DNA from 3 places in the Clostridium aromativorans genome. Region 2 is predicted to be linked to each of the others. Evidence: riboswitches for the same ligand, from Rfam matches in the RefSeq annotation. Region 2 holds a riboswitch; each other region holds the start of a gene.
The links. Region 2 has a riboswitch for S-adenosylmethionine ahead of LN736_RS10115 (amino acid permease). Riboswitches for the same ligand answer to the same signal wherever they lie in the genome.
Positions count from the first base shown of each region.

Region 1 (7,878 bases), on a different contig from region 2:
TCTTGAGCTTTTTCCTCTGTTATTTTATTTGATTTAATATCAGATTCATAATAAGGGTACATATATTGATCAAATCTTCCTAAATTAAGGGAAAGAGGGTTCTCAGAAATTATACAGCCCAATTGCACAAACCATAGAAATTGAATTGCTTCATAAAACGTTTCAGGTTGATTTTCAGGTACCTTTTTACATATTCTTGATATTTCCATCAATTCATTTTTCCTCTCAAGGCTGTTTTCTTCTCTTGCAAGCTCTTCTGCTTTATCAGAATACCGATTTGCAAATTTTATTATTCCAGAAGCCACAATTTTTACAGACCTGTAAAAATTCACTTTATCAATGTTTTCCACGGAGGTTTCCTCCAATTCACTTAAATGCTCTTCAGCTTCACTCTTAATTTTCCCATACCCTTTTGCAAATAATATATCCTGGTAATCCGGAGTAATTTCGCCAACTGCCTGTCTCCATTTTGAATCAGTATCGATTATCCCAGTATCAATCAGTAATTTTGCAGTTTCTTTAGGTACTCTTTTTAAGAAACATTCTTCCAGGGATTTACCTTTCCAATATGGAAATATTTTATCACGTACAAACTGCCTCTGGCTATCTGTAATATAATAAGGATCCTGGGGCCTTTTATCAAAGGAATCCATCTCCTTGTCAACCCATTTCCATGAATATTCAGGAGTAAGTATGCCGGTTCTCTTAAATTTTCCCGCTGTTCCCACAATCAGCTCATTCTCAAATATATTTACAGGGAGCTCTTCACATGCTTTTAAGAAAGCTTTTGCTCTTCTAATAGACAATGGTTCCCCCTCTGTACTCTCATGAGATTCAGTCCAAATTTTTGCTCTTTCATAACAAATAGATGGCTTTGAGTTTAAATAACCCTGCCTAAGCTCTTCAATTCTATCCGTAACACTCATCATCACACCTCCATAATAAATTCATATAATTATTTCTATATAATATATGTATATTATATATTGTATACAATATTCATGTCAATGATCTTGTAAATATAAACACAATTTTTATTTAAAAGCTGACACTTTAATTTAACGATAAAAATTACAGAAACAAAGAGAAACTGTTACACTATCTGTGCAACAGTCTCATAAAAATTATTTTACCAAGTTTTCATATTTTATTTAAAGCCTTGTCAAATTCAGAGATCAAATCATCTACATCTTCAAGACCTGTAGAAATACGTATTAGGCCCTTGGATATACCTGCTTTACGCAGTTCATCATCATTTAGTGCCCTATGTGAAGTCTTTACGGGATATGATACAGATGTAGCCACACCTGCTAGGCTAGGTACAAATTTCACAGTGTCGAGTGCCCTTATAAGTTCATAAGCTCCCCTTTCACCATTTACAACATCAATGCTCAACATTCCTCCATACAAACCATTGATGAAATTTTTACTGGCCATTTTGTTGGAAGGTGAAGATTTCAATCCAGGATAATGAACTTTTTTCACTTTACTGTGCTTCTCCAAGAAATCTCCCAATTGCATAGCATTTTGGGAATGCTTAATCATTCTAATTTCCAGAGTCCTAAGACTTCTTATAAGAAGCCATGCATCAAAAGGACTCATCATAGGTCCATAGAGTGCAGATATATTTCTTATATTTTGAGTAAGATATTTATCTGAAACCACAATTCCACCAGTTACATCACTGTGGCCACACAAATATTTTGTAGCGCTATACACCACTATATCTGCTCCAAGTTTTATTGGTTGGCATACTATAGGAGTGGCAAAAGTGTTGTCCACAATCAATTTGGCTTTATGAACATGAGCAATATTTGATATTGTCCTCAAGTCAGCAACCTCCATAAGCGGATTCGATATAGTTTCCACATACACCAATTTTGTATTAGGTCTGAAATATTTCTCTATGGAATCATTTATAGTATTCACAAAAGTAACATCTATATTGAATTTACTCAATTCATTCTTAAGAAATTGATAAGTTCCACCGTATAGTACATTATCTGCAATTATATGATCTCCTGCCTTTACCAGAGATAAAATAGACATGGAAACAGCTGCCATGCCAGATGAAAAAACCTGCGCATCCTCTCCTTCATCGATACTGAACATTATTTCCTTCAATGCATCATGAACTGGATTTCCATTTCTGGAATACACATACCCTTTGGCCTTTCCCTCATAGACTTCATCCAGTGTTTCCACATCATCAAAAGCAAATACAGAAGTCATAGAAATAGGCAAAGTCTTGGATTTAGAAATGGATTCCGGATTTTGTTCTCCACGGTGAATGAGCTTTGTAGCAAAACTTCTATTCATAATAAACTCCTCCAAATACTGCTAATATTATTCTTATACTTACAACTTATATAACATCTATTTTATCTAAATCCTCTACACAAGTAAATATCTTTATAAAATAATATTCTCTTCATTTTAATCAGACTTAAAAAACAGGAATTTCTGATCCTTTATATGTGTCTTTTATAAGCTGTTTTATCTCGTCAGTCTGATAGGCTTTAACCACCTTTTTATAAGTGGCATTGTTTTTATCTTTATCTCTAGCTGCAATTACATTTATATACGGCTTTGCATTTTTATTTGATACATCCTCTAGATAAATTGAATCCTTAACTGGATTAAGTTTGGCATCTATAGCCACACCACTGTTTATTATAGCTGCATCTACATCTTCAAGTGATCTGGGAATTTGGGTAGCAACAAGTTCTACAAATTGAATATTCTTTGGATTTCCAGTTACATCTTGAAGTTTTGGTAGAAGTCCCACTCCCTCTTTCAATTTTATCAAGCCTGCACTTTGAAGCAGGTTCAATCCTCTGCCCTCATTTGTAGGATCATTTGGAATAGCTATTTTTGCACCTTCTTTAATGTCTTTAATGGATTTTATTTTATGTGAGTATACTCCAAGCGGTGCGAGTACAGTCTCACCTATAGCACTGATTTTCAGATTGTGCTGTGCTTTAAATTTATTGAGATAAGCATAGTGTTGAAATGAATTCAAGTCAATTTCACCATCGGAAAGTGCCATATTAGGACGTACGTAATCTGAAAAACTCACAATCTGCAGATCAATATTTTCCTTTGCCAGATTTTCTTTAACTTTGTCCCAAATCTTATGATCATCACCGGTTATGCCTATCTTAACCACCTGCTTTTTACTGCTAGAAGTTTGTCCAGTACTGTTACTAGAACCACAGCCTGCCAAAACCCCTAAAGATAATACGAGTGTTAAAAATAACACTAAAATTTTTTTCATTACTAAGACCTCCCTAATCTTTAAATTAATGTGTTGTTATTTTTGATAAAATATCTCCTACAAATTGAATGACATTTACAATAATCAAGAGCACAATTATAGTAGCTACCATAACATCTGTCTGGAAATATTGATATCCATAGCGTATGGCGAAATCGCCAAGACCCCCTCCTCCTACAGTACCTGCCATAGCAGATAATCCAATAAGACTTATAATTGTTATTGTAAGAGAATGAATGATTCCCGGCAGTCCTTCAAGAAGCATTACTCTGAAAATTATTCCAAAGGGACCTGAACCCATTGATTGCGCCGCTTCAATTACTCCCTTATCTATTTCAAGCAGCGCGGATTCAATTTGCCTGGCAATAAATGGAGTACAGCCGAATATAAGAGGCACCAGGGCTCCTCTTGTACCTATGGTAGTACCTACTAAAAGTCTTGTAAGTGGGATTATAGCTGCAAGAAGGATAATAAATGGTATAGATCTGAAAATATTTATTATTTTGCCAAGTATACTGTTAACAATTCTATTTTCAAGTATACCTCCTTCTTGTGTAACAACCAGGGTAATTCCCATTATTGTTCCAGCTACTGTAGATATAATTCCTGAAACAGCCACCATATAAAAAGTTTCAAATATGGCTTTTAGCATTTCAGGATATAAATTCACCAAATTTGGTGCTATTTTTGCTAAAAATTCATTCATTTTATCACCTTCAAAAATTTAAAAATTCATATTTTAGATTCAATTACTTCCAACTTTTAATTTATCACTATCATTTTTAATACCTACGTATTCCACATGTATGCTATTTTCTTCAAGGTATGCTATTGAATTATCTATACTCTCATCCGTTCCATTTAACTTCACTATCAAATTTCCTATAGGTACATTTTGAATAATTTCTACATTCCCAAATAGTATACTGGCATCTATTTTAAATTTTCGAGAAATTTTCGAGATAAATGCCTGACCTGTTTTTTGCCCTGTAAAGGATATTTTAACAATACTTTCTCCTTCAGTTACCTGTTTAAGTTCACCCATCGAACTTCCCTTTTCAAGAAAATCATATATTTTCTCATAATGAAATAGTGAAGATATAAATTTTTTGGTTATAGGAGCTTTTGGATTTGTAAATATATCTATTATATTCCCCTGTTCAACTATTTCACCAGAATCTATTACTGCCACTCTCTGACATATTTCCTTTACTACCTCCATTTGATGAGTTATTACTACTATAGTCAATTTCAAATTTTCATTAATACCTTTTAAAAGTTTTAAAATTGACTGAGTTGTCTGTGGATCCAGAGCCGATGTGGCCTCGTCACATAAAAGCACTTCAGGATCATTGGCCAGTGCCCTGGCAATTCCAACTCTCTGTTTTTGCCCGCCGCTCAGCTGTGAAGGATACACTTTTATTTTGTCATTTAGTTCCACCAGTCTTAAAAGATCCAGTACTTTTTTCTCTATCTCATTTTTGCTAAAGCCCTTTCTCTTTAAAGGATAGGCCACATTCTCAAATACCGTTCTATTTTTCATGAGATTAAAATTTTGAAATATCATTCCAATTTTTTCTCTGCTCTTTCTCAATTCTCTTGGAGATAAACGAGTTAGATTCTTTCCATTTACGATTACTTCTCCGGAAGTCGGCTTTTCCAATAAATTTATACAGCGAATTAAAGTGCTTTTTCCCGCTCCACTGTACCCTATGATTCCAAAGATCTCACCAGCTTTAATGTGAAGATTGACATTTTTTAAGGCTTCCACTGTATTAGTTTTACCTGTATAAGTCTTGTTGATATTTTTTAGCCATATCATACTTTTCCCTCCTCTAAAATCATCTATTGCAATTTTACAGTAATTTTATTCATAAAAAATCCCCTTCCTAAAAGAAGGGGATACACGGCATTAAAAAAAACCCGCGGAAGGGTTTTTATACCTTTCCTCATCTTTCAGAACAACGTTCTGCTGGATTTAGCACCATCACACAAATGTGGTTGCTGAAACTTCAAAGGGCCAGTCCCTCAGTTTCTCTTGATAAGGATATATTCAATTTTTTCAAATTACTTTATAAGCTAAATTATACAACTTATTTTTATTATGTCAATATGTAATTTCTAATAATCATTTTTGTTGACAAAATTACTTAAAAGCTCTATTATATTTAGTAGTCAGTTTAATATGCAAAATTCTTATCCAGAGAGGTGGAGGGAATGGCCCTTTGAAACCTCGGCAGCAGATCTTTTTAAAAGATACTGTGCCAATTCCAGCAAGTTTATTTTTATAGGCTTGAAAGATAAGAAGAGAATTTAAATATCTCTTCTTTGTTTCAAAGAAGATTTTTTTTATGCAAAAAAGAGGAGGTTTTTATTATGAACATAAAATATATCAAGGATTTTCAACAGGACATAATAAATGGAATCGAAAATAGCAAAAATGCTTATATAAATATAAGCCACCAAATACACAGTCATCCTGAGATAGGAAATGAGGAATTTTTTTCTTCCAAATTACTTATAGATACCTTGAAAAAGGAAGGATTTTCTATAGAAAAAGCAGCAGCAGGCCATCCTACTTCTTTTATAGCCAGGAAAAAATCAAATAAAAATTCCAGTACAGTTATCGGATTTTTGGCAGAATATGATGCTCTTCCCAATTTAGGACATGCCTGCGGCCACAACATCATAGGCACGGCAAGTACAGCTGCAGCTATTTCCCTGTCAAAGCTTATAGATGAAACTGGCGGGGAAATTGTTGTATTTGGTACTCCTGCTGAAGAAGGAGGAGAAAATGGCAGTGCAAAAGCGAGCTTTGTAAAACATAATTTATTTAAGGATGTAGACGCCTGTATGATGATTCATCCTGGAAATGAGAACTATAGAACGGTTAAATCTCTGGCCAATGACCCAATTCAATTTGAATTTATAGGAAAAGCCGCTCATGCAGCAGCTTGTCCTGAAAAAGGAATAAACGCCCTTGATGGAGTAATCCAATTATTTAATGGAATAAATGCCCTAAGACAACATGTAACCAGTGATGTGAGAATACACGGTATAATAACCGATGGCGGATATGCCCCAAACATAGTTCCGGATTATGCCAGAGCAAAATTTTTCATACGTGCCTCTGAAAGAAATACCTGCGATCAGGTTACAGAAAAAGTTAAAAATATTGCCAGAGGAGCATCTTTGAGCACAGGAACTAAGGTTAACATAAGTTTTTTCCAGAATAAGATAGATAATTTTCTCATAAACGACAAATTTGATGATGTGTTTGCAGAAAATCTAGAATCACTGGGAGTTCATATAAAAAATAAAATTCCAGAAGGGCTTGGTTCTACAGACGCAGGTAACGTGAGCCATGTGGTTCCAACTATACATCCCCATATAAAAATAGGAGATGACAAATTAGTAGGCCATACTCCAGAATTCCGTGAAGCCGCTATATCAAAACAAGGAGATAATGCTCTTATAATTGGAGCCAAAGCTCTAGCACTGACAGGCCTCACTCTGCTTACTGATAAAAACAAACTCAATGCAATTAAGGAAGAATTCAGCAGGCAGCATTCCTAAAAAATATTTACAGGTATCCACCTGAACCTTTATCCGATGGTTGCCGGCACTTATCTACAACTTTAAGGAGTTGATAGTTTTAGCAATGGTAGCGGTCGGATAAAATTACCTACCAGGAATATACAGTACCATCACTTCTCCAATCTGTACCACCGAATAGAACTCCATTTTCATTTTTCCATATTATCTGTCCCCTGCCAAATACACTTGTATCAATTTCATAATCTACATCATGGCCTCTTTCATACAAATTCTCTGCCAAATTTGAAGAAAACTGCTTTTCAAGGCTTACATTTTTACCTGAGGTCCAGAACCATCTGGGTGCATCCAATGCCGCCTGAGGATTCAACCCAAAGTCAATAAAATTCATCAGTACTTGAATATGCCCCTGCGGCTGCATAAATGCTCCCATAACTCCGAAGGGACCTATGGGCCTATTACCTTTCATCAAAAATCCTGGAATTATAGTATGGTAGGGTTTCTTTTCAGGTTCCAGGAAATTTACATGATTTGGATCAAGTGAAAAGCTATTTCCCCTATTGTGAAGGGCAATTCCCGTTCCAGGTACAACCAAGCCAGAGCCAAAACCCATATAATTGCTCTGTATATAAGATACCATGTTTCCCTCGCCATCTGCAGTGGCAAGATAAACAGTTCCACCGTTTATATTTTTATACACCTTGGGCATGAAAGCAGTTTCTGTTATTTGCTTTCTTCTCTCTTCTGCATAAGATTCAGATAATAAGTCTCCTATATTGACTTTCATTTTTTTTGCATCAGTAACATATTTTAAAGAATCTTCAAAAGCCAATTTTATAGCTTCAATCTGCTTGTGACAGGTATCCACTGAGTCTTTTTCACCAAATTCAAACCCCTTCAGTATATTAAGTGCCATTAAAGCTGTTATTCCCTGTCCATTTGGAGGCATTTCATATACATCATAGCCCCTATAATTTACACTTATTGGATCCATCCACTCCGGTTGAAATTTTTCAAGATCCTCTCTTCTTATGTATCCACCAGTA
Region 1 covers NZ_JAJJPB010000021.1:31,793-39,670, reverse strand. Annotated here, with positions in the region: gene LN736_RS14080 (glycyl radical protein) at 1-926, opposite strand, end outside; gene LN736_RS14075 (trans-sulfuration enzyme family protein) at 1,141-2,319, opposite strand; gene LN736_RS14070 (MetQ/NlpA family ABC transporter substrate-binding protein) at 2,447-3,277, opposite strand; gene LN736_RS14065 (methionine ABC transporter permease) at 3,303-3,983, opposite strand; gene LN736_RS14060 (methionine ABC transporter ATP-binding protein) at 4,023-5,099, opposite strand; SAM riboswitch class I at 5,224-5,325, opposite strand; SAM riboswitch class I at 5,471-5,584, shown strand; gene LN736_RS14055 (M20 family metallopeptidase) at 5,654-6,853, shown strand; gene LN736_RS14050 (gamma-glutamyltransferase family protein) at 6,963-7,878, opposite strand, start outside.
Region 1: linked by a shared signal. The riboswitch ahead of LN736_RS14060 (methionine ABC transporter ATP-binding protein) and the one ahead of LN736_RS10115 (amino acid permease) in region 2 are both predicted to bind S-adenosylmethionine.

Region 2 (7,878 bases):
GAGAAGATAGGTGGAAAAACTTTGACGGAGGAGCAGTGGCTTGAGATACAAAATATTAAAGACAAAAAAAGTTGTCAGTTGAAAAATTTATATGAATGCAAAATAAGGTTACAGGAAGAGGTTAATTCAATAAATACAAAGCTTCTTCAATTAAAAGATGTTCTAAAGAAAAAGGAAAAAGTTGAGCATAAACTGGCGCTCCTGGATGATCTTGAGAAGTTATTCAAGGGGAAAAAATTTGTGGAATTTGTTGCAGGCAATCAACTGAAATATATATCCCTGGAAGCAGATAAAAAGTTAAAGGAAATCACATGCGGGAACTATGGGTTGGAAGTTGATGAAGATGGCAGATTTTTTATAAGGGATTATAAAAATGGAGGCAAAAAAAGAGATGCGTCCACTTTGTCGGGAGGAGAGACTTTTGTGACCTCATTGGCACTGGCGCTGGCATTGTCATTACAGATACAGCTAAAAGGCAGGGCGCCTCTGGAGTTGTTTTTTTTAGATGAAGGCTTTGGAACACTGGATGAAAATTTACTTGAAACAGTCATGGATTCACTGGAAAAGATCCATAATGACAAATTGTCAATAGGTATAATAAGTCATCTAGAATCCATAAAGGAAAGGATGCCGGTGAAGCTCATCGTTACTCCAGCTGAATCTGGAATGGGCGGGAGTAAGGCTAAAATTGAATTAGGTTAGAACATTTTATTAAAATACAGAGAGTATTCAGTATAATGATAGGGGGAGTTTATGGTGAAAAGTATAAAGAATATATCTGCTATAGGGATGGGAGCTATTGGCTGTGCCTATGTTAGCAAGTTGTACGATCTGAATCCTGGGGGATTGAAAGTTATAGCAGGCGGTGAAAGAGCTGAAAGATATAGAAAACATGGATTTATAATAAATGGTAAAAGATATGATTTTAAATATGTAGCACCAGAAGAGAAAACTGAACCTGCAGATTTGATTATTGTTTCCGTGAAAGCAAATCAACTTTCCCAGGCTGTGGAGGATATGAAAAATCAAGTTGGGGAAAATACAATTATAATATCTCTCATGAATGGAATTACCAGTGAAGAGATAATAGGAAAAAGATATGGAATGAATAAGATGCTCTATTCTCTCTGTATTGCCATTGACGGAAACCGCAGAGGAAATGTCATCTCTTTTTCCAGTTATGGAAATATAGCTTTTGGTGAAAAAACAAATAGTACTTACTCAGAAAAAGTACAGATTGTAAAAGAACTTTTTGACAGGGCAGATATACCTTACAGCATTCCAAAGGATATGATTCATTCCCTGTGGTATAAATTTATGATCAATGTAGGAATAAATCAGGCTTCAGCAGTTATAGGGGGAAATTATGGAGTATTTCAATCTGTAGGTGAAGCGAAAGAATTGATGGAGTCAGCTATGTGGGAAGTGGTAAGATTGTCTCAGAAAATGGGCATAAATTTGAGTGGACAGGATATTGAAAAATGGAATGAAGTACTTGCCACCATGCCTCCTCACAGCAATACTTCAATGTGTCAGGATATTGAATATGGAAGAAAGACTGAAGTTGATATGTTTGCGGGAACCGTATGCAGACTGGGAGGAAAATATGGAATAGACACTCCGGTAAACAGGACACTTTTAAATATAATAAAAGCAGTGGAGTCGAAAAATGATTTAAAGGTATAGATTTTATACTTTATAGGAGAAAATAGATGGAAGAGGATTATAAAAATCTTAAAATTGCAGAAAAGAGAACTAAGGTAAATGTGGTAGTATATGTGTTTTTATCTTTATTTAAACTCGGTATAGGATATTTTTTTAATTCCAAGGTTCTTTTTGCAGACGGCATTAATAATTCCACGGATATCATAGCCTCCCTTGCCATTGTTATAGGGCTTAAAATATCGAGGAAACCTGCCGATGAGGACCATGCCTATGGACATTTGAGGGCACAGACGGTATCTACCCTGGTGGCCTCTTTGATAATGATAGCCGTTGGAGCAGAGGTTTTTTACAATGCAGTATACTCTACAGTTTTTTTTAAGACCAAAGCACCGGATATGATGTCTGCAGTAGTTTCCATTATATGTACTGTACTGGTATATGCAGTGTACAGGTATAACAGGAAAGTGGCAGTTAAAATCAAGAGCCTGGCACTTATGGCTGCTGCAAAAGACAATCTTTCAGATGCTTGGGTCAGTTTTGGGGCCGCCTGTGGAATTATAGCTTCGCAGTTTGGTCTTCCCTGGATAGATCCACTGGCGGCGGTAATAGTGGGAATACTTATAATAAAAACAGGTATAGGGATCTTCAAGGAGTCCGCCCAAAGTTTAACTGATGGTTTTGACAGCAGGCAGCTGGACAAAATAATTGGAAAAATAAATCAAATTGAAGGCGTAGACAGCGTCAAGGATGTAAAGGCTAGGGTACATGGAAATAATATTTTACTTGATATTATAATAAGTGTCAGCTCTAAATTGACCGTACTGGAAAGTCATGGTATTACGGAAAAAATAGAAAATATGCTGAGCAGTGAATTTCAGATAAAATATGCAATTATACATGTAGAGCCGGCTTTGAAATAGGCCGTCATATCCAGATATCAAAGTTCAGAGTTGAAATATAAAACTCTGCAGATTTTCAAATTTGTCTGAAAACTGTTATTTTTGCTATAATGATAATAGGTAAAGGGGTGTGATATCGTGAAAGATAAAGAATTCTTTAAGAAGTTCAGGGAATATGCCTTTTACATTATTCTGGCTATTGGACTGGCACTTGTATGCAGAAGTTATGTTTTTGCCCGGACTGATGTAATAGGATCTTCCATGCAGCCGACTTTTAATGATAAGGATGTTATATTTATGGAAAAGATAAGCACTGAAACTGGACATATAAACAGAGGAGAAGTGGTCGTTTTCAACTCTCATGACGAGAATGAGGACAACTATATAAAAAGGGTTATAGGAATAGCTGGAGATAAAATTGAGATAAAGTCCGGAGAGGTTTATTTAAATGGAAAAGTTCTCACTGAAAGTTATCTTCCAGAAGAAGTTGTAACTGAGGCCAATTCAGCTGTTGCGGAGTATGTTGTGCCCGAAGGTTATATTTTTGTGCTTGGGGATAATAGGAAAAATAGTACCGACAGCAGAATAATAGGGCCTGTAAATTTAAAGGATGTTAAGGGACATGTAATTTTAAGAGTGTATCCTTTTAAGAATATAAACTACTTTAAATAATTACAAATGGAGTTTGCTTATTATTTTAATGAGGGCGATTTGATAATTGATAATTTAAGTTACGAAGTTAAAAAATCAGGGGAAACAGTCAATCTTACCCCCATAGAATACAAAATACTTTCAGTTATGGTAAACCATCCTGAAAAGATTTTTACAAGGGAGGAACTTATATCTATTGCGCTGGAGAAAAATTTTGATGGATACAACAGAGCCATTGATTCACATATAAAAAATTTAAGACAGAAAATAGAAACTGATTCCAAAAAGCCTGCATATATTTTAACTGTAAGGGGAATAGGATATAAGTTTGGAGGAATAAAGGGCAAAGCTGAATAATTGATTACAGGTTTAACATGATGTATAATGAGTTCTACAGGAGGCGATATTGCATGGATAAAATTTCAAGTTTCACTGTCAATCATTTAAAATTAATACCAGGTGTTTATGTTTCCAGAAAAGATAAATTTGGAGATGTAGTTCTAACCACATTTGATATAAGAATGACAAGCCCTAATGACGAACCTGTTATGAATACAGCTGAAGTTCATACTATTGAGCATTTGGGAGCAACTTTTTTGAGAAATCACAGCACTTATGGAGGTAAAACCGTATATTTTGGACCCATGGGTTGCAGAACCGGATTTTATCTGATTTTGTATGGAGACTATGAGTCAAAGGATATCGTGGATTTGCTGGTGGAAATGTATAAATTTATCTTGAATTTTGAAGGTGACATACCCGGTGCTGCTCCAAAAGACTGCGGAAATTATTTGGATATGAATCTTCCTATGGCGAAGTACTGGGCAGATAAATTTCTCAAAGAGGTCTTGACAGACATCTCGGATGAGAGGTTGAATTATCCTGAATAATACAATACAATTTATAAAAGGTTGCTTCTATCTATTTTGAGCAGAAGTAACTTTTTTAAATTTTATATGTAAAATTATACTTGATTAATTAAAGTTTATGTAGTATTATCAGATTGTAGATTATATAAATGTAATGATGGGAAGAGTAGATTGTACGATGCTATTTTAGAGAGAATTTTCGTGTGGTGTGAGAAAATTTTAGCGGGAGACAATTGAAATGCATCCTGGAGCACTGAATTGAACTTGAGTAGGTTTCAGCGGAAACAGCCGTTAAAATGTTAAGGTATGATTGTACCGACAATGAGTTTTTCTTTCCTGCATAGGTTGTTTTTATGCAGTACTTGAGGGATAAACAGAGTGGAACCGTAGAAGTAAAACCTTCTGCCTCTGTAAGGGGCGGAAGGTTTTTTGTTTTTCATAATTCCGGAATTTGAAAAATATTAAACAACAGCTTCAACAGCGAAAATTTGTAATTTAAAGGAGATTGTTATATTATGGAAGTTTTTAATGATATTAAGGAAATGATAGGAAAAACACCTATACTGAAAATAAACAAATTTGATCTAAAAGATGGAGTTAATATATATGCCAAACTTGAAAATTTTAATCCAGGAGGCAGTGTAAAAGATAGAATTGGCGATTATATGATAAAAAAGGCAGAGGAAAGCGGTAGATTGAAGAAAGGCTACACTATAGTTGAAGCTACTGCAGGCAATACTGGTCTTGGAATTGCGCTGGGAGCTTTAAACAGAGGATACAGGGTTATATTTGCAGTACCGGAGAAATTTTCCATAGAAAAACAGGTATTGATGAGGGCGCTTGGAGCGGAGATAATTCATACTCCAGAAGAAGATGGAATGAGAGGTGCTATTGAAAAATCCAAGGAGATTTTAAATCAGATACCAAATTCCATAGCTTTGGGACAATTTGAAAACAATGATAATCCCGAGGCACATTATGCTACTACAGGTCCTGAAATATATGAACAGTTAGGTGGGAAAATAGATTATTTTGTGGCTGGAGCAGGTACCGGCGGAACTTTTACAGGTGTGGCAAAGTATTTAAAGGAAAAGGACAGCAGCATAAAGACCATACTGGCGGATCCGGAAGGTTCTACCCTTGGCGGTGGTACTGAAGAGCACGGTTATGCTATTGAAGGCATAGGAAATGATTTCCTGCCGGACACTATGGATATAAAATTGGTTGATAAAGTTATAAAGGTAAATGATGATGAAGCTTTTAGATTGGTGAGAGAGTTGGCAAAAAAGGAAGGCTTGATAGTTGGATCTTCCTCTGGTGCAGCTCTTGCAGCAGCGTTGAAATTGGCAGATACCATAGATGGAGGAAATATAGTAACTATATTTCCAGATAGGGGAGACAGATATTTCAGTAAAAATTTGTATGAATAGAAAGATTTCTATTGACAAAAAGAATAAAGAATTGTATATTGAATATAAATTAAATATAAGTGATTTACAATATTTGTAGACTTTCTTATCGAGAGAGGCGGAGGGACTGGCCCTGTGATGCCCGGCAACCGATTGTAATTTGTACAGTAAATGGTGCCAATTCCAGCAGGTAAAACCTGAAAGATGAGAGATAATGGAATTTATACTTCCTGTGATTTCTCACAGGAAGTTTTTTAATGTAATTATATAAAATCAAATATTATAATTCTTATCAAGAGTGGTTAAGGGACTGGCCCTATGATACCCGGCAACCAGATATACATTTAGTTCGTACATCTAGGTGCTAATTCCAGCAGGTATATCCTGAAAGATGAGGGACAATGGAATCTATATGTCTTCTCACATATAGATTTTTTACTTGGAGGTATAAATAAGATGTACAATAATGCAGGCAATAAATTACTAAAAAAAGATCTTAAAAATAGGCATATTCAGATGATAGCTATTGGAGGTGCCATAGGTGTAGGATTGTTCTATGGCTCTGCAGATGCTATTAAGACAGGCGGACCTGCCATTATTCTGGCATATTTAATAGGAGGACTGTTCATTTTTTTCATTATGAGGGCCTTGGGTGAGCTGGCTGTAGATGAGCCAAATTCGGGTTCCTTCAGTGCTTATGCTACTCGTTACCTTGGAAATTTTGCAGGATTTTTTTCAGGCTGGACATATTGGTTTCAGGCTACAGCTACTGTTATGGCAGAACTCACTGCCATGGGGGTATATGTTCAATTTTGGCTTCCCCAGTTTCCAAAATGGATTACTGCACTTATATTTTTGATCATACTCATTGCAGTCAATTTAGTTGGAGTTAAAGCTTACGGTGAATTTGAATTTTGGTTTGCCCTTGTGAAAGTGGTTGCCATAGTATGCATGATTATTTTTGGAATGCTTATTATATTATTTGGATTTAATAATGGAGGGCATTCTATTGGATTTTCTAATATATGGAATAATGGAGGATTTTTCGCCAATGGATTTAAAGGGTTTGTGCTTTCTTTTGTTTTTGTGAGTTTTGCATTTGGAGGGGTGGAACTTATTGGCATAACGGCGGGAGAGGCAAGGGATCCACAAAAATCCATTCCAAAAGCTATCAACGATGTATTTTGGCGTATACTTATCTTCTATGTGGGTTCTGTGTTGGTGATGCTGGCACTTTATCCCTGGAATAAAATTGGGGTTGCAGGAAGTCCCTTTGTATTGGTGTTCTCTAAAGTAGGTATTCCTGCAGCTGCTTCAGTCATAAATTTTGTAATTTTGACAGCTGCTCTTTCAGGCATGAACAGTGCCCTGTATATAAATGGCAGAATGCTTTACAGTCTGGCACTAAATGGTAATGCTCCCAGAGTATTTGGAAAGTTGAATAAATCCGGGGCACCCTATGTGGGAACACTCTTCAGTACGGCTGTGGCATTGATTGCCGTAATTTTAAATTATTTCATACCGGAGAAATTTTTTACATATATTTCCTCAACAACAACTATAGCCATTTTGACTGCCTGGGGTACGATTCTTATAACACAATTGAAGTTCCGCAGAAAAAAAGCTATGGAAGGGCAGAAAATTGCTTTTAAAATGCCTTTTTACCCTTTTTCTTCATACATTACAATAATTTATCTGCTGGCTATTGTTGTTACAATGGCGTTTTTGCCAGCTACCCGCATTGCCCTTTATATTGCGCCTATATGGGTATTGGCCATGGTGGGAATATATAAATTACTTCATCATAGTGAACAATCAAAATTATCATATATAAATAGTAAATAGAAAAGTTAAATAAATTGGAGGGATAAAGATGAGTAGATTATTTACATCAGAATCAGTTACAGAGGGACATCCTGATAAAATTTGTGATCAAATATCGGATGCAGTTCTAGATGCTGTTATTGAACAGGACAAATATGGAAGAGTAGCTTGCGAAACAGTTGTAAATACAGGGCTTGTGCTTCTAGTTGGAGAGATATCCACTAAAGCCTATGTGGATATACCTAAGATAGTGAGGAAAACTATCGAAGAAATAGGATATACAGGTTCAAAATTTGGATTTGATGCCAGCAATTGCGCGGTTATAACATCAATAGATGAGCAATCTTCAGATATTGCCTTGGGAGTAAATGAATCACTGGAGGCAAAACTGGGAGAAAAAGATGATATAGAGGCAATAGGTGCAGGGGATCAAGGGATGGTGTTTGGATTTGCCACAAATGAGACACCTGAATATATGCCACTTCCAATAGCACTGGCTCATAGACTTTCGAGAGGATTGGCCGATGTCAGGAAAAATGGCATTATTCCATATTTAGGACC
Region 2 covers NZ_JAJJPB010000011.1:82,348-90,225, forward strand. Annotated here, with positions in the region: gene LN736_RS10080 (AAA family ATPase) at 1-702, shown strand, start outside; gene LN736_RS10085 (ketopantoate reductase family protein) at 757-1,686, shown strand; gene LN736_RS10090 (cation diffusion facilitator family transporter) at 1,713-2,585, shown strand; gene lepB (signal peptidase I) at 2,703-3,236, shown strand; partial or broken gene LN736_RS10100 (winged helix-turn-helix domain-containing protein) at 3,255-3,572, shown strand; gene LN736_RS10105 (S-ribosylhomocysteine lyase) at 3,626-4,105, shown strand; gene cysK (cysteine synthase A) at 4,600-5,514, shown strand; SAM riboswitch class I at 5,597-5,704, shown strand; SAM riboswitch class I at 5,780-5,891, shown strand; gene LN736_RS10115 (amino acid permease) at 5,950-7,338, shown strand; gene metK (methionine adenosyltransferase) at 7,367-7,878, shown strand, end outside.

Region 3 (7,878 bases), on a different contig from region 2:
TAGCATTTTACAAATACCGCTTTCAACTTTTCCCCTGAATCCCGTATGTGGCTTTATTCTTGGTATTATAACTATCCCATCAGCAGAAATGGCACTTTTCGAAATATATACAGGTAGCCCTGGTTCATACTCTCCTATAACTTGCACATCCATTGATGCATTTATAGAAACACCCATTGATTTTTCCGTAATACCATAAGAAGCCAATATTTCCTTTTGTCCACTTTCCGTTGATCCTCCATGGCTTCCCATTGCTGGTACTATGAATGGTACAGCTCCTTCTTCTTTCAATGAATCTACGACAGTTCTTGTTATTATATTTATATTGGCTATTCCCCTGCTGCCTACTCCTACAGCAATTCTTTTATTCCTTAAATTAATTATATATGGTTTAATACGTCCTCTTATTTTATATGATATATTTTCGATTTTATCTTTTTTAAATTTTTGTCTTATCTTGAAAAATTTCGGCAGCCTTATTTCTGAAAAACTATTTAAATCAAGTGACTCCATATGAATACCTTCTTATGATCATTTTATTCCTGCAGCATTCAAATAGGTTTTATCTACAAGTTCATCAACCTTTACATCTTTTCTTATAGTTTTATTTTGCCTTAAAGTTTTAATTGTAGATGAAAGTGAATTCGTAACCTCATCTGTCAACCTTATGTCAAAATCTTCTCTAGAAAGACCTTTTTGAACAACGACTTTATTTAATTTAAGCTCTTTAGCCATAATATTTGTTGCTTCATCGGGATTTGCTTTAACCCAATCTTCAGTCTTTTTATATACCTTCAGTAATCTCTTTACTATATCAGGGTTCTTTTTTGCAAAATCATTGTCTACTATAATAAAATTAATATCATATTTTAGATTTGTTCCATCACCTATCAATTTTGCTGTTTTTTCGTATTCAATAGAGGACGCATAGGGATCCCAAACAACTGCAGCATCAATATCCTTGGATGTAAAAGCTGTCTTTATATCGGGCGGCTGCAAATTGACAAGTTTTATGTCACTTTCCTTAAGTCCAGCAGATGCCAGATATCTTACGAGAAGGATGTGTGCAGATGACCCAACTGTAACTGCAACTTTTTTTCCCTTAAGATCTTTAGCAGATTTTATGTTTGAACCAGTAGCTGCCAATATTGAATTCAATTTATACCCTGCTGCGTAAACTCCTACTGCTTTAATGTCAATATTATTTGCCCTAGCCTGAATTGAAGGTTGATCACCAACTTCTCCTACATCAAGCTTTCCTCCCGCAAATGCTTCAATCATAGGAGGCCCTGAAACAAAACTTTGAAATTTTATTTTGATATTATCCTTTTTAAATTCTTCATCAAACCATCCTTTATTTTTAGCAATAATCAAAAGTGAATGATTTATTCCCGGCTGAAATCCTATATTTATCTCTTTAGGTTTTGAATCACTTTGTTTTTTACTGCTTGAAGTGTTATTTGTCTGTCCGCAGCCTGAAAATGCGAATATACTTATAAGTAGTATTGCAACTATGGAAAATATTTTTTTCACAACAACCATCTCCTTTTTAAATATCATTGTCAATTTCAATTACAGGAAGTTTTTCACTAACCAAATTAGGATATTTCAATCCACTCCCAGTATTTAAAAGCACAATTTTTTCATTGGATTTTAAGAAATTACTTTTTCTAAGCTTTTCAACTGCTGCAACAAGTGCCGCTCCTTCTGGGCATATAAATAGCCCCTCAGTTCTAGCAATCAAATTTATAGAATCTAAAATTTCTGAGTCTTTTACCTGAACTGCCGTACCTCCGCTCTTTTTTATGGCATCTAATACTATAAAATCTCCCAGTGCTTTGGGAACACGTATACCACCTGCAATAGTATTTGCTCCACTGCAGAATTCAGAAACATCCTTTTTCTTATTAAAAGCTTTAACTATAGGATTACAACCTTCTGCCTGAACAGAAATAAGTTTTGGTATTTTATCTTTTATCCATCCCAGTTGCCTTAACTCATTGAATGCCTTCCATATACCAATTATTCCAACACCTCCTCCTGTAGGATAAAGTATGGCATCAGGAAATTCCCAGTCAAAATATTCTGCTATTTCAATTCCCATAGTTTTTTTACCCTCGATTCTATAGGGTTCTTTTAAAGTCGCAGCATCAAACCAGCCATGCTTTTTTACACCTCTCGATATTATTTTACCTGCATCAGATATCAAACCTTTTACAAGATAAGTCTTTGCTCCATATATATATGCTTCTTTCTTAGCAAGCTCAGGAGCATCTTGCGGCATAGCAACTACAAGCTTAATGCCAGCTTTAGCCGAGTATGCCGACCACGCTCCCCCCGCATTTCCCGCAGTAGGCATAGCTATTGTTTTTATGCCCAATTCTTTCGCCTTCGACACACCAACTGCAGCACCTCTTGCTTTAAACGTTCCTGTCGGATTAAGCCCCTCATCTTTTATATACAGATTTTCAAATCCTATTCTTCTTCCCAAGGTTCTAGCCTCAGTTATAGGGGTATCACCTTCTCCAAGGGTTACTATATTATTCTCATCATCTATTGGAAGTAGTTCTTTAAATCTAAATAGCCCCTTCTTTCTTGTCTTAAAAATATTTTTGTCCACATTTTTTTTAATCTCATCAAAATCATACCTAACCAGCAGTGGTCCGCCACATTCACACAGATTATGAGGTTCATCCTTTGAGTACTTTTTACCACATTTTGAACATTCCAAATAACTATAATAGCTCATTTATTAAGTCTCCTTTATTTAAATATTTTCATTAATTTTAGTTATAAAAAAATCTCAGTGATTAAATTGAGATTTTTCAATCCAATTAAAAGTATAATCTTACCATTATTATGAATATTCCAAATAAATATATTAGCTAATTTACTTCTCTCTCCCATTATATTTTAAATCTACATACTACATGAAAATGGATTATCAACTTTCGTAAAAAACTCATCATATATTTCACTTTTAATCTGCGTAAAATCATAATTACCTCTATCCCTAGGTCTCGTCAAATTTACATGTATTATTTTTTTAATTTTTCCAGGCCTCTTTGATAATACTACAACCCTATCTCCAAGATAAATTGCTTCATCTATATCATGGGTTACAAGTATCATGGTTGTATTTTCCTTTTCCCATATTTTTAGAATCTCCTGTTGCATATTAATACGTGTCATAGCATCAAGCGCTCCAAATGGTTCGTCAAGCAATAGCAGTTTTGGTTTATTTATAAGTGCCCTTGCAATACTTATTCTTTGTTTCATCCCTCCTGAAAGCTGATTTGGATATGATCTTGCAAAGCCAGTCAGTTCGACTAATTCAAGTTGTTTATAAACTAATTCTCTTTTTTCTTCACTCGACATTTTCTCACTTATCCCAAATTCTACATTTTTTTCTACTGTAAGCCATGGAAAAAGTCTTGCTTCCTGAAATACCATTCCCCTATCTATTCCTGGTCCATTAACAGGTTTACCATAAGAAAAAATAGCTCCGCTATAATCTTTATCCAATCCGACTATTATTCTCAGCAACGTGCTTTTTCCACATCCACTTGCTCCTACAATACTTAAAAATTCTCCTTTTTTGACTGACAGGTTTATATCTTCTAACACATTAAGGTTTCCGCCATCTAATTTGAAATTTTTATTTAAATTTTTTATCTCAATAGCATTACAATTTTCTTGTTTATTCAAAATATTTATACTCCCTTCCTAATTTCCATTATTAACATCCCATTTTACAATTACATACTGTAATTTTTTTATGAAATAATCTATCAAAAATCCAATTACCCCTATTGAGAAAACTCCAACCAGCATTACATCAGGCTGTGATAACTCCCTTGCATAAGATATTGCATAGCCTATTCCAGAAGTAGCAGCTATTATTTCTGCTGTAATAACACTCATCCATGCACTTCCGATTCCGATGCGAAGTCCTGTAAAAATTGACGGAAGTGCAGAAGGAAAAACTATCTTTATTAGTTTTTCAAATTCATTTTTTTCCAATATTTCGGAAATCTCTAAATATTTTTTATCAGTACTTTTTATACCATAAATTGTATTTATTAATATTGGCCAAAAGCTGCCAATTACTATTACAGTTATTTTAGATGCCTCATCAATACCCATCCACAAAATAAGAACTGGTACCCATGCAACAATAGGAATTGGTCTTAAAAATTGTATCAGTAAATCTATGGCTCTCTCTGCTATTCTAAATAACCCAATAAATATTCCAAAAATTATTCCTAAGGCTGCACCTATACAATATCCTTTTATAACTCTAACTACACTTACATATAAATTTCTAAGAAGTTCTCCACTTTTAATCATGTCAATCAAAGTTAAGAATATTTTGGATGGAGAAGGAAGAACTGACTGTTTAATCAACCCCTTACTACTTAACACCTGCCATAATATCAATAACATTACTGGGACTATCAATGCAATAATTACATTCCCTAAAATTTTTAATTCTTTATAAGAGTTAATTTTTATATTTGCTGCCTTCATCTTTATTTTCTCCTTATAATTCAACTCATATTATTTTAAATATGTAAACATTGAAATTGTCATAATTTAGAATCACTACAGAATTCAATTCATTTATTTACACCCTTTTTACTATTTTGGTAAAAAGTATTTGAAATTTCTCTATTCTATATTTTAAATCTTCATATCACATCCTAACCTCCATTTATTTTATCAAGTAGATACACTAATACACAATAAAAGGCCAAGTATAACTTACTAAGTAGAGATTATATAATCCATCTCTATAATAAGTTCAACTTGACCTCTAGTTTTTCTAGTCAGTCCAATAAAAAAACTTCCTGTGGAGAAACCACAGGAAGTCATATCCTCTTGTCTCTCATCTTTCAGGGTATACCTGCTGGAATTAGCACCATTGAATACAAAATCTATTCAGGTTGCCGGATATCATAGGGCCAGTCCCTCCATCACTCTTGATAAGAAGTTATTCATTATTCATTTTTAATTTACGTATATGATATAACTTTTAAAATACTTTGTCAACAACAATTTTTTTATATTTTGAATTTTTATTATCAATACACCTTTCAAGAAAAAGAGCCGCTGCACCTACTGAAACCGAGTCTTCTTTAAAATATCCGTATCTTTTTACGGATACTCTTTCAGGAATATATTTTATACAGGTTTCATAAAACGTATCAAAATCAATCAGAAATCCGCTTAATACAATACATTCAATGTTCAATAAATTTGTATAGGATTCAATGCTTTTTCCCAGTTTTGATGCGGCATCTAAAATAAATTTTTCAGATGTTCCACAATTTTTCATACTCCTTGAATACACTTCATTAAAATCAATATAACCATAAATGTTTTCAATCATATGTTCAAAGGCATACTCATTATCTCCGGATGATCTCATAATCCTCCCCTGTATGACTGCCGCCTGCTTCAGTCTAGCACCACAATCAAAATAAGCCATATTTTCAAAATTCCTTCCTGCTCCATAAAAATACTCCGCAGTAACAGCTGAGTCTGCACAATTACCGCTGGTTACACTGCACCCCAACTTTTCTTCAAGTATTCTACTTATGCGCTCATTATCCCAAAACCCCGTTTCAACTGCAAGCCCAATTCCCACAAGCTGGAGAAGTTTTAGATTTAATTCCTCATAGGCACTCTTTATAATATAGAGAATTTCTTCTATGACTTCATCACAAGAATTGCAATAATCGATATAAAAGCCCTTTTTATAAAAAATTTCCATTCTCAAGTTCACTATAGATACCTGCACATGAGTGCTGCATATACTTATGCCCATAATATAAAACCTGCACACATTTACATCATACAGCACAGGTTTCCTTCCGCCTGTAGATTCGCCCATACATTTTTGAACCAAAATGGATTTTTTTTCAAGTGGGTTCATAACTCGATTCAGCGTAGTCAATTTCATACCTGTTTTAAATAAGATTTCATTCTTGGTCATAACACCATTTTTTTGTATTAAATTGAATATTTCTTTTTCTTCTGAAGCTAGATCTCTAAATAATCTGTAATTGTCTATCATAACATCATACCTTTTATCATTATTGTATACTTTAGTCAATGTACAATTCACATTTTACAATGCACAATTATGAAGATTTTCGGATAAATCGAAAATCTACCAAAATTGAATTCTTAATTCTTATTGAGAAAAGTATTCTTTGCAATCAAACTCTTTCTGCATCTAAGAACCTAATAAAAATATAGTACGAAAGGGAGGTAGGTGTCAATACGACAAAAATAAATTTATTGACAAATTTATTTTAAATGTGTTAGTATTTAATAAATTAAACATTGAATTCTTATCAAGAGAGGCAGAGGGACTGGCCCTATGATGCCCGGCAACCCGATTATTTTCAAAGGTGCCAATTCCAGCGGGTTATATAATTTGCCTGAAAGATGAGAAAATTAATTATAAAAATGACTTTCTTGTAAATTATAACAGGAAAGTTTTTTATTTTGTCACAGTTTAAATTAAGTGTAAATTCTTTTTTCCAAAATGGTTAGAAGATAAAAATGTTAAATGAACAACGAGGAGGGTATCATGAAAGTAACAATTAATGGTAAAATTAAAGATATAAAGGAGGGAGTCACTGTAACAAAAATTTTAAAAATAGAAAATGTAGAAATGCCAGACATGGTTTCTGTTCAGTTAAATGACGAATTCATAGATAGAGCCAATTTTAACAGCACCGTTCTAAAAGAAAATGACAAAATTGATTTTCTATACTTCATGGGGGGTGGAAATAGTGGATTTTAGTGAGGATCAGATAGAAAGGTATTCAAGACACATTATCCTGTCCGAAGTAGGTGTGGAAGGTCAGGAAAAACTTTTAAACTCCAAAATCCTCATTATAGGTACGGGCGGTCTGGGAGCACCTGCTGCCATGTATCTGGCTGCTGCAGGGATAGGAACTATAGGCCTTGTAGATGGAGACATAGTGGATCTTTCAAACCTTCAAAGACAGATAATCCATCGCACAAAGGACGTGGGAAAGGCTAAAGTTCAGTCCGGAAAAGAAACCATAAATGAATTGAATCCAGACGTAAATGTAATAACTTATAGGGAACTTGTAGACTCCAGCAATATCTTGGATATCATAAAGGACCAGGACTATGATTTTATAATAGACGGTACAGATAATTTTCCCGCCAAATTTTTAATAAACGATGCCTGTGTAATTTCCAAAAAACCATTTTCACATGGAGGAATAATAAGATTTCAAGGGCAGCTCACAACTTATATACCTGACAACGGTACTCCCTGCTACAGATGTATTTTTCAATCACCACCTCCTGCAGGTGTTGTACCAACCTGCAAGGAAGCAGGTGTTCTAGGTGTAATGGGAGGAATTATAGGATCACTTCAGGCAACAGAAGCCCTCAAGTATATACTTAAAATCGGCAGTACCCTTGCAGGATATCTTTTGACTTACAACGCAATGACAATGGAATTCAGAAAAATAAAGGTATCCAAGAACAAGAACTGCGGCATATGCGGTGAGCACCCTACAATAAAAAAGCTGATAGACTATGAACAGACAGCCTGTGATCTCAAAACAGCAAATTAAGCAGGTGATATTTATGATATATATAGACAAATTGCAATATGAAAAAATTTTAAAACAGGCCAGGGATGAATTTCCCGATGAATGCTGTGGTTATCTTGGAGGACTGGATTCTGGAAAAGATATTTTTATTAAAAAAATATACTCCTTGACCAATACAGATCACAGCAGCGAACATTTTTCCATGGATCCTGCCGAACAATTCAAAGCTGTAAAGCTCATGAGAAGTGAAAAATTTAATATGATTGGCAAT
Region 3 covers NZ_JAJJPB010000003.1:111,278-119,155, reverse strand. Annotated here, with positions in the region: gene LN736_RS04765 (nickel pincer cofactor-dependent isomerase, group 22) at 1-513, opposite strand, end outside; gene LN736_RS04760 (ABC transporter substrate-binding protein) at 532-1,542, opposite strand; gene LN736_RS04755 (threonine synthase) at 1,550-2,749, opposite strand; gene LN736_RS04750 (ABC transporter ATP-binding protein) at 2,920-3,711, opposite strand; gene LN736_RS04745 (ABC transporter permease) at 3,727-4,530, opposite strand; SAM riboswitch class I at 4,886-4,992, opposite strand; gene LN736_RS04740 (ROK family transcriptional regulator) at 5,036-6,130, opposite strand; SAM riboswitch class I at 6,357-6,463, shown strand; gene thiS (sulfur carrier protein ThiS) at 6,602-6,817, shown strand; gene LN736_RS04730 (HesA/MoeB/ThiF family protein) at 6,807-7,628, shown strand; gene LN736_RS04725 (M67 family metallopeptidase) at 7,642-7,878, shown strand, end outside.
Region 3: linked by a shared signal. The riboswitch ahead of LN736_RS04745 (ABC transporter permease) and the one ahead of LN736_RS10115 (amino acid permease) in region 2 are both predicted to bind S-adenosylmethionine.